2 regions of the Priestia sp. FW507-14D1A genome follow, and region 1 is predicted to be linked to the other one. Evidence: a T-box and tRNA genes for the amino acid it is inferred to sense, from the RefSeq annotation. Region 1 holds a T-box; the other holds one or more tRNA genes.
What was found. The T-box of region 1 lies ahead of alaS (alanine--tRNA ligase). A T-box ahead of a tRNA ligase gene usually reads a tRNA of that ligase, here a tRNA-Ala.
Positions count from the first base shown of each region.

Region 2: it encodes a tRNA-Ala, which carries the amino acid that the T-box ahead of alaS (alanine--tRNA ligase) is inferred to sense. The anticodon was not compared.

Region 1 is NZ_JBYSWQ010000001.1:1,267,670-1,277,171, forward strand. Features, by position in the region: gene AC3WJG_RS07050 (peptidase U32 family protein) at 1-418, opposite strand, end outside; gene AC3WJG_RS07055 (O-methyltransferase) at 415-1,071, opposite strand; gene mltG (endolytic transglycosylase MltG) at 1,253-2,356, opposite strand; gene AC3WJG_RS07065 (DUF1292 domain-containing protein) at 2,769-3,053, opposite strand; gene ruvX (Holliday junction resolvase RuvX) at 3,208-3,624, opposite strand; gene AC3WJG_RS07075 (IreB family regulatory phosphoprotein) at 3,625-3,894, opposite strand; gene alaS (alanine--tRNA ligase) at 3,979-6,612, opposite strand; T-box leader at 6,738-6,949, opposite strand; gene AC3WJG_RS07085 (AI-2E family transporter) at 7,001-8,062, opposite strand; gene AC3WJG_RS07090 (YrzQ family protein) at 8,177-8,311, opposite strand; gene AC3WJG_RS07095 (YrzR-like zinc ribbon domain) at 8,337-8,528, opposite strand; gene recD2 (SF1B family DNA helicase RecD2) at 8,670-9,502, opposite strand, start outside.
Region 2 is NZ_JBYSWQ010000003.1:57,408-66,909, reverse strand. Features, by position in the region: gene pdxR (MocR-like pyridoxine biosynthesis transcription factor PdxR) at 386-1,822, opposite strand; gene AC3WJG_RS13865 (DMT family transporter) at 1,959-2,858, shown strand; gene AC3WJG_RS13860 (hypothetical protein) at 3,017-3,247, opposite strand; gene AC3WJG_RS13855 (GH25 family lysozyme) at 3,430-4,731, opposite strand; gene AC3WJG_RS13850 (HD domain-containing protein) at 4,957-5,505, shown strand; tRNA gene AC3WJG_RS13845 (tRNA-Ala) at 5,612-5,683, shown strand; gene AC3WJG_RS13840 (hypothetical protein) at 5,801-5,950, opposite strand; gene AC3WJG_RS13835 (DUF6143 family protein) at 6,759-7,301, opposite strand; gene AC3WJG_RS13830 (hypothetical protein) at 7,552-8,013, opposite strand; gene AC3WJG_RS13825 (phosphoglycerate dehydrogenase) at 8,138-9,337, opposite strand.

The DNA of each region.
Region 1 (9,502 bases):
CAAGAACTGCACGCTTAGCTCCTTTACGCCCCCAGTAGTTACATGAATACCAGTTTGTTCCCGTTGTCTCAGTACTCCAGTGCATCTTCATTTCTGGAGCTGTTTCACGCACTGCCATCAATACAGCAGGATCTCCAAAAACAATCGCATCCACGCTTGCTTCTTTTAAGAATAAAATATATTCATTTAGTTCGGCGATTTTATCATTGTGAAATAATCCGTTCATCGCTACGTAGACTTTTGCATTATGCTGATGAGAAATATTTACAGCTTCTACGATATCTTCACGTTTGAATTCACCTGCTAAACGCAAACCGTAGCGCTGTTCACCAACCATAATAGCTGTTGCTCCAGCTTGTAGTAATGATTCGATTTCTGAAACTGCAGTTGGTGTCACTAATAGTTCTGGTTTTTTCATTCTTGGTCACCTCTTTTAATACTAATCGCGATTCCGTCTCCAATAGGGAGAATAGTTGTATAATAATCGGGATGATTCATCAGCCACGTATTGTATGCCTGAATTTTTTTAATTAAGCTGCGGCGTCGACGTGTTTCTACTTCGGCCAAATCGGTCGCTACGTGACCTTTAAATAGTACGTTATCCGAAATAATCATTCCTTTAGAAGATAGCATCGGCTCATAATGTTCAAAAAAACGCTGATACTGACCTTTAGCTGCATCAATAAACACTGCATCATAAGGACCATGACGTTCAATCTCATCTCTAAGCTCTAGTGCATCTCCAAACAACGACACAATTTTATCTTGTTTTCCCGCCCGTTCAATAAATTCTTGCGCTTTTTGGTAACGCTCTTCATTTCGTTCTACCGTAACCACTCGTGCCTCTGGAAGCGCATGGGTCATTCGAATAGACGAATATGCAATCGCTGTTCCAATTTCTAATATATGTTTTGGCTGATGAAGACGAAGAATTTGCAATAGCGTTTCAACACCAATCAATTCCATAATCGGAACGTGATGTTCTTTTGCATAAGCTTCCATTTCTTCAATAAGCTCCTGGCGCTTAGGAATAAGCTTTTCCACATACTGCTCTACGTTTTGTAAAAGCAAAACACTTCCTCCGTTCTCAGAAGTACATTTTACATTATGTTTTCATAACGTTTTATTACTGCAAAATAGTAAGACAACTAGTCTATTATAAGTTTTTTTCGTTTTTACGTAAACCCGATATATTTTAACATAAAAGATGGGGAATGCGAAGTATCGCGATTCCCCAATTTTAAATTTCCACTTATTTTTCGGTATTTTGCTTTTCTTTACCTGTAATATGCTTGGCTTTTTCTTTGTTATGTTCTTCTAAGGTTTTGGTGAAAATAACTTTTCCTTCAGGTGTGGCCAAGAAGTATAAATAATCTGTATTGGCTGGATGTAACGCAGCTTTGATTGACATCAAACCAGAGCTGGCAATTGGTCCTGGAGGCAACCCTTTTACTTTATACGTATTGTAAGGAGAGTCCACTTCTAAATGCTTATAGAACACGCGGTCTTTATGCTCTCCTAAGGCATATAAGACGGTTGGATCCGTTTGAAGAGGCATATTTTTTTCAAGGCGATTATAAAAGACGCTGGCAATTTTTTCTCGGTCGACTTTTGCAGTTGCTTCCTCTTCAATCAGAGAAGACATTGTTAACAATTTATGTGCACTGAATTTTTTCTTCTCCATTTGCCCACTGTACTGACCTAATACATTATTTGTTTTCCCTACCATTTTATCCAATATTTCATCTAACGACACATTTTTATCATAAAAATCATACGTAACGGGATATAAATAACCTTCTAGCGGATGTTTAATATCTTTTTGCATCACTTCATCCGTTACTAAATCTGGATATTTTTCTTTCATTTTATTGACGAATGCCTTATCGTCTAGCTTTTTCATGACTTCGTCTTTTGTAAACTTTGTATTTTTAGCAATGATATCAGCAATTTCCACAAGCTGGCGTCCTTCTGGAATGGTGACACGAATATCAGGTTGTTTTGAAACCTGGCCTTTTTCCATTTTTTCAACCATTTCCCCTAAACTCATGGAAGGAGAAAATAAATACGTTCCAGCTTGAAATCCAGACACATGGGTTAATTTTACGTAATAGCGAAATGCACTTTTGCTTTTAATTAAATCTTCTTTTTTCAATACCGTACCAATCGATTGGACGGAAGAACCTTGTGGAATGGTCACATTTACTTTTTTATTGCTGTTTCGATCCACGGGCGTTAAGCGGGATTGAGCATAGAAAAATGCACCGCCAACTAGTAAAAGAAGTACGATAATTGTAATAAAAATAACTCGTTTTTTTCTTGAACGATTAGGTGGTAAAAATGTTTGTTGCGACAAGCAGCTTCCTGGTTAAATCTACTTCTGTAAAAGAAGATACAACCAGTTTCACCTCTTTTCTTCTTGATTTTTTATAAGTATATACAGAGAGGAGACATGAGATTGTGATTCATTCGTATCGCCTATAGGTGTGAGATGGTATCGCTTCCTTAAACTCTCGCCTCTTCTAAAATTTTTCCATGATTTATGTTATTGTCTGCCCAAAGTCTAGTTTCATCCGTTCAAACAATGAATTCTTTTATTAAAATGCACTCTCACACGCAGGAATTATTATACTACAATTTATCTTATTTTTCGTCATTATCATACAATCTGCCCTAAGAATGCAAGGAAAAACCTTTTTATATCTAAAAAGAACAGCCGCTATGTAAAAAAAAGCTGATAACGATTGTCATCAGCTTTTTCACTATAATTATTCGCCTTCTTCGTCAAGGAATGTATTAACCATTTCCTCAACCATGTCCCATTCTTCTTCTGTTTCAATCGGTTGAAGCTCACCGTCTTGACCATCTTCACTTGGTGTGAAAGCAGATGCATGAATTTCAATTTCCTCTTCATCATCTTGGTCTGCTCCGATTGGATAGTAAATTACATATGATTTGTTATATTGATCAGAATCAAATGTGAATAAAATTTCGCATAGCTGCTCATTTCCATTCTCATCGACGATTGTAATTTTATTTTCTTCTACGCTCATGTTTGCACCTCATTTTATATTGTAAGCTCTTAGCTTAACTTTTTCTTCAGCGAAAAGCAAGCCGTTCAGTTATTTCACTTCCCTTTTACGTACAAAAGAATATGCAAAAGGGAAATTCATAACTTTTCAGCTGAGGCAAAGCCTGCTGCTTTTCTTACTGCTTGCTGTCTAAGTATCCTTGAAGAATCATAACAGCTGCCATTTTATCGATTACTTTTTTGCGTTTCTTACGGCTTACATCGGCAGACAGCAGTACTCGCTCTGCTGCCATCGTCGACAAGCGCTCGTCCCACATCATCGTTTCAATGTTAAGTTTTTCTTTGACGTTGTCAGCAAACTCAATGCACGCTTCGCCTCGAGGGCCAATCGTACCATTCATATTTTTAGGAAGACCCACTACGATTTTCTCTACGGAATATTCGTCAATTAGCTGCTGTAAACGAGGATATGATTGCTCCATCTGCTCATCTGCAATTTTAATTGTTTCAATTCCTTGCGCTGTCCATCCCATTTCATCACTAACTGCCACACCAATTGTTTTGGTTCCTACATCTAATCCTAATACGCGCATTTATGAATCCTTTCGATGCTGTTGTAAATAAGATTTAACAAGTTCTTCAATGAGCTCGTCTCGCTCTAACTGGCGAATTGTGTTTCTCGCATCGTTATGACGAGGAATGTAAGCAGGGTCTCCTGATAACAAATACCCAACGATTTGGTTGATTGGGTTGTAGCCTTTTTCTTGCAGTGCGTCATAAACCGTAAACAATACTTCATGTACGTTTGTTTCAGCTGGCTCATCTTGAAAATTAAATTGCATGGTTTTATCAAATGAACTCACGGTCCCACCTCACTCTCTTAATTTGTGAACACATTGTGCACTATGCTAAGTCTTATTTATATTGTACACCAAGAAAGAGGAGAATTAAACGGATTTAACCCATTCTTCTACAGTGCCAAGTGCTTTTTCAATTTGGCTAGCGTCTTTTCCTCCAGCTTGCGCCATGTCAGGGCGTCCGCCTCCGCCTCCGCCGCAAATCGTCGCTACTTCTTTAACAAGTTTGCCAGCGTGATGGCCTTTAGCAATTAAATCTTTTGTTACACCTGCAATAATATTTACCTTTTCACCTTGTGGAGAAGCTAATACGATCACAGCGGATTCTAATTTTTGTTTTAAATCGTCAACCATTGCACGAAGGTTATTCATATCCGTTGCATTCACTTTCGCTGCTAGGACATTCACACCATTAATGTTTTGTACGCGGTCAACGAGATTGCCAGCTTCAATATTGCCAAGCTTTGTAGATAGTGAATCATTTTCACGCTGAAGATTACGAATTTCTTCTAGTAATCCTTCAACGCGCCCTACTAAATCACGCGGATTGGATTTTACTTTTGCCGCAGCTTCTTTTAGTAAGCCTACTTGATCGTTCATTAACTGATAGGCAGCTTTTCCAGTTACAGCTTCAATGCGTCGAGTACCTGCACCGATTCCCGATTCTGATACAATTTTAAATAAACCGATAACAGACGTATTTGGCACGTGACATCCACCACATAATTCTAAGCTGTAGTCGCCTACTTGTACTACGCGCACGATATCTCCGTATTTCTCACCAAATAGCGCCATTGCACCCATCGCTTTTGCTTCGTCAATTGCTTTGTTTTCAATTTGTACAGAGATGCTGTCCCAAATCTTTTCATTAACGATTTGTTCAATTTTCTCAAGCTCTTCTTGTGTCACTTGACCAAAGTGAGAGAAGTCAAAGCGCAAGCGATCCGCTGTTACTAAAGAACCCGCTTGATTAACATGCGTTCCTAACGTATCTTTTAATGCTTGATGCAATAAATGTGTTGCCGTATGGTTTTTCACAATCGCACTGCGGTTTTCTTCATCAAGCCCCGCCGTATATGTTTCACCTTTTACAAGCTCACCGTTTGTTACAGCTACCGTTTGGACATTTTGGCCGTTTGGCGCTTTTTGAACGTCTTTTACTTCCGCTGTTCCTGAAGCACTTTGAATCGTACCTTGGTCCGCAATTTGACCGCCGCTTTCTGCGTAGAATGGCGTGTGGCTTAAGATGACTTGCGCTTCTGTTCCAGCTTCAGCGCGGTCAACAAGCTCACCGTCTACAATAATTGCTTCAACAACTGTTTCTACTTCATTTTTATCATAACCAACAAACTCACTTGCAACAGTTACTTCACCAAGTACGCCGCCTTGAACTTGCATAGAGCTAGAATCTTGACGAGCAGCACGTGCACGCTCACGCTGTGCTTCCATTTCGCGTTCAAAACCTGCATGATCAATTTTCATGTTCTCATCTTCTGCATATTCTTCCGTTAATTCAACAGGGAATCCATACGTGTCATATAAACGGAAAACATCTTCGCCTTGTACCATATCACTGTTTTGCGCTTTTTCTTTTTTAATAACGGTTCCCAAAATAGCTAGTCCGTCATTTAACGTTTCGTGAAAACGCTCTTCTTCATTTTTTACTACGCGCTGGATAAAATCCGTTTTTTCCTTTACTTCCGGATAGAAATCAACCATGATTTCACCTACTACCGGCACTAGCTCGTACATGAACGGACGATTAATGTTTAGCTTTTTAGCATAGCGAACTGCTCGGCGTAACAAACGGCGCAGCACATACCCACGACCTTCATTTGAAGGAAGCGCACCATCACCTACAGCAAATGTTACCGTACGAATATGGTCAGCAATAACTTTAAATGCCGTATCTTGCTCATCATTTGTACGATATTTAGCGCCTGAAATGTTTTCTGTTGCTTCAATAATTGGCATAAACAAATCTGTATCAAAGTTTGTTTGCACGTCTTGAATAACAGAAACCATACGCTCTAAGCCCATTCCCGTATCGATGTTTTTCTTTGGAAGCGGCGTGTACGTGCCATCAGGATTGTGATTAAATTGAGAAAATACAAGGTTCCAAATTTCTAAATAACGCTCATTTTCTCCACCTGGATATAATTCCGGATCAGTTAGGTCATTTCCATATGCTTCTCCGCGATCATAAAAGATCTCTGTATTTGGACCACTCGGACCTTCTCCAATATCCCAGAAATTACCTTCTAAACGAATGATGCGCTCTTTAGGCACGCCCATTTTTTCATTCCAAATCTTAAATGCTTCTTCATCTTCGGGGTGAACTGTTACAGATAGCTTATCTGCGTCGAATCCAATCCATTTATCGCTCGTTAAAAATTCCCATGCCCATTGGATGGCTTCTTCTTTGAAATAATCACCGATAGAGAAATTACCAAGCATTTCAAAAAACGTATGATGGCGAGCCGTTTTACCTACGTTTTCGATATCGTTTGTACGAATGGATTTTTGTGCGTTACAAATACGCGGATTTTGAGGAATAACACGACCATCAAAATATTTTTTTAATGTAGCTACTCCACTGTTAATCCATAATAAAGACGGATCTTCATGCGGAACTAAAGATGCGCTTGGTTCTACATCATGGCCTTTTTCTTTAAAGAAATCTAAATACATTTGACGAACTTGTGCTGACGTCAGTTTTTTCATGATTGGTCCTCCTTTAATACTCTTCTTATTTATAGACAAAAAAATGATGACATAAAAGCATCTATTTTCTCTGTGTACAAAAGCAATTACTAGTTATTTGCACACAAAAAAACTCTCATCCCTGTAGCAGGGACGAGAGTTGAACTCGCGGTACCACCCTGATTATAAATGCCAAAAGCATTTATCACCTTCATAGCGTTAACGTTGCTGACACGGCAGGTTTTAGCCTGCACTCTGGACTAGCGTTCCGCTGCTCTTTGTTTAGCGCTTCTTTCAGCCAAGGAAGCCCTTCTCTAAAAACTAGTGTGCAACGTACTCGATCCATCATTGTGTTTAAAATATGTAGCGTTTTCTTATGGCGATATTATGACAAATTAACCGCTCTTTGTCAATGTTTGAGCGTATAAGAGCGGATATGCAAAATAGATATTTTAATGACTGCTAAAATTGGCACAGCCAAAATGAGACCCAATACTCCTCCAAATTCTCCTCCTAAAAGGAGCGCAAGCATGATAAACAAAGGATGAATATGAAGGCTCTTTCCTACGATAAGCGGAGACAGCACATTTCCCTCTAGAAACTGCAGCACAAAGATTATAATGACAATGGTAATAACCAACTTTATCGAGATTGTGGCTGCAATAATAGCCGCTGGAACCGCACCAATAATCGGGCCAAAATAAGGGATGATATTCGTTACGCCAATAATGAAGCCTAAAAGAAGTGCATAAGGCACATGAAAGAACCACAGTGCCGCTGTGGCAATCACACCAATAATGAGACAAACAAAAAATTGCCCTCTAATGTAATTGCCGAGTGATTCATTCACATCCGATAAAAAACGTTCGCCTGGTTTGTGCCACTTTTTAGGCGTGACATAAGCTGTTGCTTTCTTAATAGAGGAAAAATCCTTCAGCATATAAAAAACAATAAATGGAATAATGATTAAAATCAAAAAAGAGGTAATCAATGACTTTAATCCTTCCGCCACTTTTGTAAGCCACACGTTGAGCGTAGCCTCTACATCATCAATGCTGCCTTCAATTTTCTCATGTACACCGTTTGGAAGTGAAGTTGTACGATCATGAATCGATTCTACCCAATGTCTATATGTATTCGTAAAATGAGGCAGCTGTTCGTTTAAATCTTTTACTTGTTCCACAAAAATAGGATACGACTTATAGGCTCCAAACCCAATTCCTCCAAAAAAGATGATGTAGATCAGTAAAATAGCTAGAGGACGAGGCACGCCTTTATCATGCGTTTTTTCAATAAGCGGATGAAGTAAATATGTAATGAATGCTGCAATAAAAAAAGGCAGCAGTGCTTTTAAAAACATGTAAATAACAGGAAGCCATAAAAACTGGACTTTAAAAAAGACTAATATGCACAGCAGCGCTAATAACAGCAGTCCGAATCTATAGAACCATTTGAATGAACTATCTTTCAACGTAAACTCCTCCTCTCTTCTATTTTTTGATAAAGAAAGGAGTTTATACATGCAGTTGTCTCTTCTGCCTGCAAAAAAGCACTATTGCAGCTCAGTGCAATAGTGCTTTTTTTATTAGTGAATAGCTTTCATCATACGTTTACGCATTTTTTTCATATTTCTTTTTGTAAACATCTCTCGATCATCTGCCATTTTAAATGCATAAGCTCCAAGACCGAAAGCGACTACTGACGGAATGATTCTGCCCATTGCTCTTCCTCCCGGTAAAAAAGAATTAGAAATTGATTGTGCGCTCGTCGTCTGAGAATAAATCATCAAGCGAGCTCAATGTTCCATCTTCTTCTACTTGGTGAGTATTAATTTGTCCTTTTGAAATAGTCATTTCAATAAAACAATTCCAGCAGTAATACTGATTTACACCAATTTTGCCAACGTCAATACTTTTACAGTTTGGACATTTAAACAAAGTCGACACCTCTTTATACGTTCTACTTATATAAACGCATTATGTCCACTTCTTTCCATGTCCATACTTTATTTTCTGACAATTAGCAAAGAAGGATGGCAACAAAGGAGTTTATTTAACTCTTTGTTAGCATGCGAAAGGTTACATGAAATCATACGGCGTAACGTTTTCCATCCCAATATTTGCATCTTTCATAAATGGAATTTCGGGATCTTCTATGTCGTTATCCAAGCTTTCTCGAAGCAGCGGCTGTAAATTCGTTTGGCGAACGCTGTCTTCATTTCGGCTAACTCCAAGCTGAAACGCTTCGTCTTCTCCGCATAAAATTAAAAACTGTTTGCTTCGCGTAACGGCGGTATAAAGTAAATTGCGTCGCAGCATCCGGTAATAGCTTTTAACAATTGGAAGCACAACAATGGGAAATTCACTTCCCTGTGATTTATGAATGGAACAGCAGTATGCATGAGTTATTTGATTAAAGTCTTGCTTTGTGTAAGTTACTTCATTTCCTTCATATGAAATAACCAGCATATCCTGTTTTTCCGTATTTTCTTTGGCAAAGAAAACCGAAACGATTTCTCCCATATCTCCGTTAAATACGTTGCTATCCGGCTGATTTACAAGTTGCAGCACTTTATCTCCGACTCGGTACGTAATATCTCCGTGCTTAAGCTCTCTTCTTTGCTCAGAAGCCGGGTTAAATAATTCCTGAAGAACTTCATTCAGTTTATCAATCCCTGCAGGACCTTTATACATAGGAGCTAAAACTTGAATATCTTTAGCCTTATAGCCTTTTTTTAACGCATTCCCGCAAACTTGTTGCACAACGTTCGTAATGTGCTGTCCTTGACAACGAATAAAGGAACGATCTCCTTGCTGCCTCGATAAGTCTTCCGGAAGCTTTCCTTTTTTTATTTCATGAGCCAAATCAATAATTGACGATCCTTCCGCTTGCCTGTATACATCTGTCAGAC
Region 2 (9,502 bases), on a different contig from region 1:
TTTTCATTTTTTTGCATATCCTGTTATTCGTGCATTCAATTATGAGCGTACGTTTCAGCCTTTAGTTGTAAAAGATGAACCGCAAAGTTACAGCTGATGGCGGATGATATGCGTCTGATTATTTCATAAACTATAACAAACAGGAAACTTAACAATAATTGAGGTGTTGGAAATGTTTGATAATGATTACGTAGTTAAAACCATTCATGATTTACATGTAAAACGCACAGAAAGCAAATTAAAAGTCTTCTTAACTTATTTTTATCATAAAAAATAACATAGATTTATAGACGGTAATATATAGTCAGTTGTTACTTGGAGTTTTTTATAGGAAGAAGAGTTTGATACAAGTAAAAAGGAATAGCAAATAATCCGCTATTCCTTTTTACTGTACTTGCAATTCCCGAATAAGTCCAGCAAGAATTTTAATGCTTCTATCGATATCTGGTAAAGAGGCATAGGCGTAAGAAAGCCGGAGATAACTGCCGGTTTCTTGCGCATAGATACTTCCGGAATTAAGCAATATCCCTCTTTTCAAAGCACGAGAGTATAAAGATTTCATTGAAATAGAAGGTTGAATATGCACCCATATAAAAAAGCCTCCTTCAGGATTCGTCCATGTCGCTACATCTCCTGCATATGTTTCTAAAGCATTCAGCATAACTTTTCTTCTTGTTCGCAATTCGGTTCGTACCGTTTCCATATGCTGTTGATATAAGCCATTTTTAAACCATTCTGCTGCCACTCTTTGAGACAATGAGCTAGATCCATAATCCGTTTGCATTTTAATATCCGCCAAACGCTCAATGACTGGTTCTGGGCCGACTATCCATCCGATACGTAATCCCGGGCTTAATGTTTTAGAAAGACTGCTAACATATAACACGTGTCCATTTCTATCTAAAGCCTTTAATGGCAACGGAGGCTGTTTATTTAGCCATAATTCGCGGTATAAATCATCTTCAATAATAGGAAGCTGATGTTCCTCACATTCTTTCAGCAAATCGTAACGCCTTTTTTGTGACATTAATGTTCCCGTTGGGTTATGAAAACATGGATTTGTATATAAAATAGCTTGCCCTTCTTGAGGGTCGGCGCGTTTTATAGCTGTTACTTTTATTCCTTCCTCATCCATAGAAAGACCTTTGAGTTTCATTCCCGCTGATTGAAATACATGTAAGGAGTATAGATAAGAAGGTTTTTCTAGCAAAACCGAAGAGCTCTTTTGCAGCAGTCCAATTGAAATAAGCTGAAGAGCTTGAAGAGCGCCGGAAACAATTAAAATAGAATCTGGAGAAGATTCAATCCCCATTGTTTTCATATACGCACTTAACTCTTTTCGTAAAGGAAAATACCCCTTTGGTTCTTCGTATCCCAGAACCTCCATGTTTTTTGCTACTTTTTCCATAGCGTATTTCATTTTATCTTTAGGGAATATGTCAGGTGAAAGCTCTCCTTTGCTTAATTGAATAAGGTTTGAGTTAAATTCAGATTCATTGATATCTTGTACCATTGCTTGACTCGGACGATGCATACCTGACTTCACATGAACATTCCAATCGGGCGGAGTCGTAGCCAAGAGTGTCCATGTATTATTTATAACGATTGTTCCCTTTCCCATCTTACCTTCAATTAAACCGTCCGCTGTTAATTCCTCTAATGCCGTGATGACCGTACTTCGGTTAACATCTAACATAGCAGCAAGCTTTCGCTGACTAGGAATTTTACTTCCAATCGGCCATTCTCCACGCGCAATTTTCTCTTTCATAAAATCAATGATGTGTTTGTATTTTGGATAACTTGAACTGTTTCCTTGATTCATACATTTACTCCTGTTTTTAAAGTGGTTGGGTTAATTGCTTTTAAACTGGTTGAAGACATTTTATCAAATGTTTATTAACATGGGAACCACAATAGATACTGGTTGGATTCAAAATGAAAAATGGAGATGAATAGGCATGAAATTAACGTTTAGTCTGGTGTTCTTACATATACTGATGATTAGCTTATGGGCTTCAGCATTTCCAGTTATTCAAATAGGGCTGGAATCGTTTTCTCCTCAGCACCTTGCTTTTGTTCGGTTAAGTATTGCTTCTTTAGTACTGTTAGTTATTGCAATAGGTACACGCATGCGCTTGCCTCATATAAAAGATATTCCACTTCTTTTAGCACTCGGTTTTTTAGGTTTTACCGTATATCACACGGCATTAAACATTGGAGAAAAAACGGTGAGTGCGGGTATTGCGAGTTTACTGGTCTCGACTACTCCTATTTTTTCTTCGCTTTTAGCTATTTTTCTTTTTCAGGAGGAGTTCGGAAAAAGAAAATGGATTGGATCTGCAGTAAGCTTTGCAGGTATTGCACTTTTAACCTTCAGCAAAGAGAACTTTGTACACTCAATTAATGGAATCTTACTGATTCTGCTAGCTGCCCTTGCAGAAAGCATCTATATAGTATGTCAAAAAAATTTATTAAAAAAGTATGGTTTTCTTTCTTTTGTGACGTACAGTATTTGGGGGGCTACAATTTCTATGCTTGTTTTTTTACCTGGGTTAGAAACAGAACTTGCACATATCTCTGTCAGATCAGCGATAAGCGTGATATATTTAGGATTATTTCCAACCGTTATTCCCTATATGGTACTCGCTTATCTGACATCGCGTATAGGTTCTGCTGAGGCTGCCCTTTCTCTTTACTTAACTCCTGCGCTGTCCTTTTTCTTAGCGTGGCTGCTTTTAAAAGATATCCCGAGTGCAACTTCCATTGTGGGAAGCATCATTACGTTATGCGGCGTGTTGCTTACACATAGTAAAAGAAAAGTAGTGGTAAAAGAGACAAAGTTCACAATGCAAAGATAATGTGTATGCTTTAAGGAATTGTCTTAGAGGCTATGTTTTTTATTTATATATTTTATTTAGAACATACTTTAACTTCTTCTTTTTGCAGTTTAATTAACAATTAATAAAAAAGCGCCTTTCTTTAAATCTTAAACTAAGATTTAAAGAAAGGCGCTTTTTTATGTAGTTTCTAATTCCGCTTTTATTTTCCCAGCCACTGCGTGAGTCAGCTGCTGAAGATCGTAAATCTCTTCTCCTGAAAGTACTACATGTCCATTTAAAACATGGTTATGTTTATATGCTCGATACGTCACTTCGATACTTTTTATCGCACGCTCTACTTCATCATTCACCATAATACTTTCATAGTGATAGGATAGTGTTTCAATTCGAATCTGCGTATTTTTCATATTCATTCACCCTCCATGAGCCGTTGACTAAAAATATGACTGTTAGAGGTGAACTATACATAGAAACTTTTTTGTTATCACCTACTTTGTTATTTAGAACATATTTTAATTACTTAATTCATCTCTGCTATTCTTTTTTTTACAAAATACCAAAATAAACCCCCGCTCTTCGGAACGGGAGTTTATTGCTTGTAGTACCAGCCTTTTTTATCTAAAAACTGTTTAAGTTTTACAAAATCCAGCCCAGCTGCGGTAAGTTCAGCGGACGGATTACCTATTGCATGTACGTGTAATTCACTGTCGATTCCTTCATTTTTTAAGAAAGCACGAAACTCTGTTTCCATGTCTTTACTTAATCCGCCTGTTTTAATTGTAATTGGGATAGGTTCTACGTCTTTCATTTGCACAAATCCGCCTGGAACAGCCCATGCTGCATTCGTATAGCCATATACACTAAATACCGTTCCTTTTTTTATAGTTCTAAAATTCTCTGTTATATTCGCATATTTGTAGACTCCAATATCCTTCTTCGCTTTTACTTGAAAAGAATATTTATCTCCGAGTGAAGTAACCTTTGGTAATGATTCTTCGACAGAATTGCTTACACCCTTAAGCAATTCCATTATTTTAGCTAATGTTTTCTCATCAGCTTTTCCAGTTGACGTTAATCCATACTTTTCTTGAAGAGCTTTAACAGCTGCAACAGTTTCGCTGCCATATTGACCATCGGTTCCTTGCTGGGAAAGTTCAAATCCTAATTTAATTAAGTTTTGCTGCAGTTCTTTTACAGCTAGTCCGCTATCACCTTGCTGCAATTGTGCTGACGGCTTATTATTTTCCACCACCGTCACGCCCGTATTAATACTATTAAAGAAATCCAGGTCCATTTCATTGATATCAACATTGCCTTTAATCCCGTTTACTTTTCCTTGATCTGTATATTGAAACATAGACCATCTATCCCAAATCGCCGTATCACCTGGGTTAGCAAATCCCTTAGAACGGTTACTTCCACTGTAACGAGCTATCCATAGCGGATATCTTGCCACAGCGCTTGTAAAATTGGATTTAATAAAACTATACCCCGTGTAAAGAATAGGCGTAATGCTTGTTTTCCTTTCAATATACTCCATCCATCTAACTGCAAAGGCTGTGACCTGCGCTTTTGTTTTCCCTTTATTTTCTTCCAAATCTAAGCAATGAGGCAAATCAACCTTCATGCTGCCTAATTTATTTAAAAAGAAATTAACTTCTGCAATGGGATCATTATCAGCATGAGCAAAGTGATAAAAGCCTACACGTAGACCTGCATTTTTTGCACCTATATAATTATCATATGATTTTTTATCTAAGAAGGTTGTACCTTCTGTTAATTTAATATACGCGCCTTTTACACCATCCGACGCCACTTTTGCCCAATCAATTGTTCCGTTGTGATGAGAAACATCAATGACCTTAATATTTTGATTATTACGGTTTTGCATTGCTATCACTCCTTCATACAAACTATGAATAAAAAAGGAAATGGCAACTGATACAGGCCTATTAAATAGATATTAGGCTTTATAAAAAAACTACAATATGAAGGGATTTTGGTAGCCTTCCCTTATTATAAGAAATGAATTTGTGCAATTTTATAAAGTGAGGAAAGCTATATTCGTTTATACTAATAATATGAAGATATACTGAATAAAAAGTGGAGGAATATGATGTCTTTAATAAAAGAAGCACGTAGATATGCAGAACACGCTCATAGCGGCCAAATGCGCAAGTTGTCCGATACACCTTATATTGTTCACCCTATTAACGTAGGTAATATTTTAGAAAAAGCGGGTTTTAGTGAAGAAGTAATTGCAGCAGCTTATCTGCATGATGCTGTAGAAGATACAAGTGTAACCCTCGAAGAAATTGTACAAAGATTTGGTTTAGAGGTAGCGGGGATTGTTGAAGCTCATACAGAAAACAAATCAAAAAGCTGGGAAGAGCGTAAACAGCATACAATTCAAATTGTGAAAACTGGTTCTCTTGAAGTGAAATCTTTAATTGTAGCAGATAAATTAGACAATTTACGGTCTTTCAAAGAAAGCTACGATCAGCAAGGAGATACGATTTGGAATAGCTTTAAAAGAGGATTCGAAAAGCAGAAATGGTACTACGAATCCATCAGCAAATATGCTGCACAAGGATTGGAACCAAACCAAATTCCAAGTTTTTTTTATACGTACAAACAAGAAGTAAATGATTTTTTTAGAAGTTAATATTCACATGAAGAAATTAGAAAACACTGAAAATAACTATTGCGAACGCGCGGTATACGTATTAAAATATAGTAGAGTCAACACGCAATAAAGACTCTACATAATCGGGACTGTAGTTCAGTGGGAGAATACTTGTCTGGCAGACAAGGGGTCGTGGGTTCGAATCCCATCAGTTCCATAAAACCAGTCGTATCAAGAGTTTAAAACACTTTAACACTCTGCAGGGTGGAATGGTTGCAATACTATTTCATCTGACCTCTTCATGATTTCCATGAAGAGGTTTTTTATTTTCTTTTTACGATTGATCCTCATGGTTTTTATGATTATTTTTTTCACTGCTCCTGCTTACAATTTCTCTAAGTTCGCCCTCGTCGCCTTTTGCATTGATGATTTCAAAAAGCTGATTCAGCCCTTCACTTGTTTCATCATTTGGTTCTTTGCCCATTCTATCCCCTCCTTTTGCTTCTAGGATGCCCATTTTTTTCACATTGTTTCACGAAAAAAGCAATTCATCAATATTAATTCGCCGTAAAAGTATACCTTTACGACCCTTGTACAATTACTGGTTATACAGATATACTCAATCAATTCTTTCAATTTTGCAGCGTTTTATAGGGCTTCTAATACTCATCTATAATGAAATGATCATCACAAACTTCGTTAAAATCGTTCTCTTCGTGGAGATCTACTTCTTTATCTTTAGATATCTCGGTTTCTATTGTAAATAGTTTAAAAAGCTTGTTTAACATTGTTCCACCTCATATCTTTTATTAATACATTCAGTATGATTAATTTATATGAAGCCAGTATGAATTGAAACTTAAGATAATGTGAATGTAGACATTAACGTGAGATGTTAAGTATGCTTATACCCTGGACAGAAAAGTTATTTCATTCTACAAAGAAGTGATTAGTATATCAGCTGTATGTGGCATTCGTTCTATAACAGTCGTTTTTGTTATTCGTTTTGCCATTGTACTAGGTAGCTTAGTTTTATGTATTATCGCTTTAATCCTTTGGTTATCAACATCCTTAAATACCATTCAAATGGCTTGTGTAGTTGGAATTATCCTTTTGCTTGCTTTGTTTTTCTTTAGTTATATCCACAATTGAACGAAAAAACGCAAGCTATAAAAAAAGAACTTTGTATGTTGCTACAAAGTTCTTTTCATAGACACTTACTGTTTGTTAAGAACTGTATGAAATATGAAATAGCTCATACACTGCTTATACAATCGTTAAGACCTATTTAGTTAACAGTCCTTCTTACGTTTTTTCTCGAACCATCCATATGCAATTTCAGCTTCAATTTCTTTGTTTCCCGGAGAAACTAAGAAAATAACGTATGAACCGTTGTTTGGAAAGATAAATTTGCCGTCTTCATCACTTACCAATGTACTTTTCGGCGGAACAACACGGTTAAATACGTTTACCCCTTTAGTAGGAAAGCCTTTTACCATTTCTGCAAATTTAATTTTCCCTTTTGGTTTTGAACGTATTGTAGCATTTGCTGGACTCACATTATCTGAAGTTGTTCCTTTTCCAGGCGGGATAGAGTTAAACCAAATTTCAGCAGTAAAAGGTTCGTTGGAATAGTTAGTGATAGTAAAAGCATTCACAAATAAATCTACTCCGGATCCGGAAGGGTTAACTAACCCGCCCCAAGCATTTCTATTTCCACCAAAACGAATAGGCTCAGTTTGTCCAACAAAATAGTCTCCTTTTAAAGATTGATATAAAGGATTAGGTATATTAACAGCTTTAATATAAGGTTTACTCGACTCGTAATTTGACATACCATCATCTCCTTTCTGTACTATATTTTTGGACACATGCATATATAAATATATTTACTCTTTATATAAACGCAAAAAGATAGACCCGGTACTGAGCCTATCTTTTCCTATCGCTTTTACAAAATAAAATTTCCTCTTGGCCTTTACCTTACTAATGTCCTCGTTAACTGCTGGTGTATAAACGGATTGTTTTTTACTTTGTATTCCGATGCTTTTTTAATACTTCTACTATCACTTCTTAAATAACCACCTATTCTTTTGTAGTCATAAAATGAAGAATTCTTACTTTTTTTTCACAATATTCAACAATTTCATAACAGGCTGTGAGAATATCATGTCTAGACAGTTCTATTTCATCCAATGCAAACTTTGAAAGCTGCTTCTGCAGAACCTCCAGCTTTTTGCTGTCTTCTTCATCGATCCATAGCCCTTCCGTAATACACACATCTGCTAGTTTGTTAATAGATTGAGCCGTCCAGTTTAATCCGGCTGAAGAAATAGTTTTTGTAAGTAAATCGTTTTTTATAGCTAGAATAACTTGACACACATGGGTATAGGCATCAACTTTCTTTTGGATAAATGCTTTGCGAAGCTCTTGCTTGTATTGCTCTTTCGACATCACTATGGCTACGACAGACGTAATGAATGTTCCTGACAGCGCGATGAGCGACCCTATCAAAATTCCGATCAGTTCTCCTGACAAAACGTTCACCTCTTTAAAGGTATTTCTATATGCTATGGGAATGAAGGAAATGATATGAAGATAAACACTATGTAAAAACAGCCCTAACTTTTCTAAGTTAGGGCTGCAACACTAGAATATGATGGTAACCAAATTAGATAATACGACTTGTAATAATTCCTTCAATTTGACCAATTTTTTCTTCTAGCTCAGGCACAATCTCGTCACTTACTTGATTGTCAATATCGATCATTGTATACGCATATTCACCGCGGCTTCTGTTCACCATATCTGCGATGTTTAAATTGTAGTTTGAGAAAACTTGCGTAAGTTGTCCTACCATATTCGGCACGTTGTGATGGAAAGCAGCTACGCGTTTTTTCCCAGTGTAAGGAAGAGATGCATTCGGGAAGTTTACTGAGTTTTTAACGTTTCCTGTTTCTAAGAAATTTTTCACTTGACGTGCTGCCATTACCGCACAGTTTTCTTCTGATTCTTGAGTTGATGCCCCTAGATGAGGAATTGGCACAACATTTTTCATGTTCAAGACATTTTGATTTGGGAAATCTGTAATGTATCGTCCAACTTTTCCACTTTCAAGAGCAGCTTTCATATCTTCTTCGTTTACAAGCTCACCGCGTGAGAAGTTCAAAATATGAACATCCGGTTTCATGATGCTAAACGTTTCTTTATTGAAAACACCTTTTGTATCGTCGGTTAATGGAACGTGAACCGTAATATAGTCAGATGCTGCAAATAGTTCTTCTAGAGACATTGCACGCTGTACGTTGCGAGACAAATTCCAAGCTGTATTAACAGAAATGAATGGATCAAAACCAATTACGTCCATATCTAAATCAAGCGCATCGTTTGCTACAAGAGCACCAATTGCACCTAAACCAATAACGCCTAACGTTTTACCTTTGATTTCTTTTCCAACAAACTGTTTTTTACCTGCTTCAACTAATTTAGGAATTTGATCACCTTGGCCATCTAATCCTTTTGTCCATTCAACTCCAGCAAATAAGTTACGAGAAGAAGCCATAATTGTAGTTAAAACCATTTCTTTTACTGCGTTTGCATTAGCTCCTGGCGTATTAAATACAACGATACCTTGCTCCGTGCAAGCGTCCACCGGTATATTATTAACCCCTGCTCCAGCTCGTGCAATAGCTTTTAAATTTTGGTCAAATGCCATGCTGTGCATGTTAAAGCTACGCACGACAATCGCATCTGGATTTTCGCTGTCGTTGTCAATTTGATAACCTTCTTGATTAAAAACATTTAGACCTTTTTGCGCAATGTTGTTTAATGTTTTGATTGTTTGTACTTTTTCTAATGTTAATGTGCTCATTTTGTACTCTCCTCTGATTATCATCGTAGTTTTACATGTTTTTACCTTTGGATAAAGGAACTTCATTTTTAATTTTTTTAAAAGTCTGGTTTTTTAGCCTACATGTGTGATAACTTCTATATCCTCTCCCCCTAAACAGAAAGAGGTAAGAGATATGTATTAATC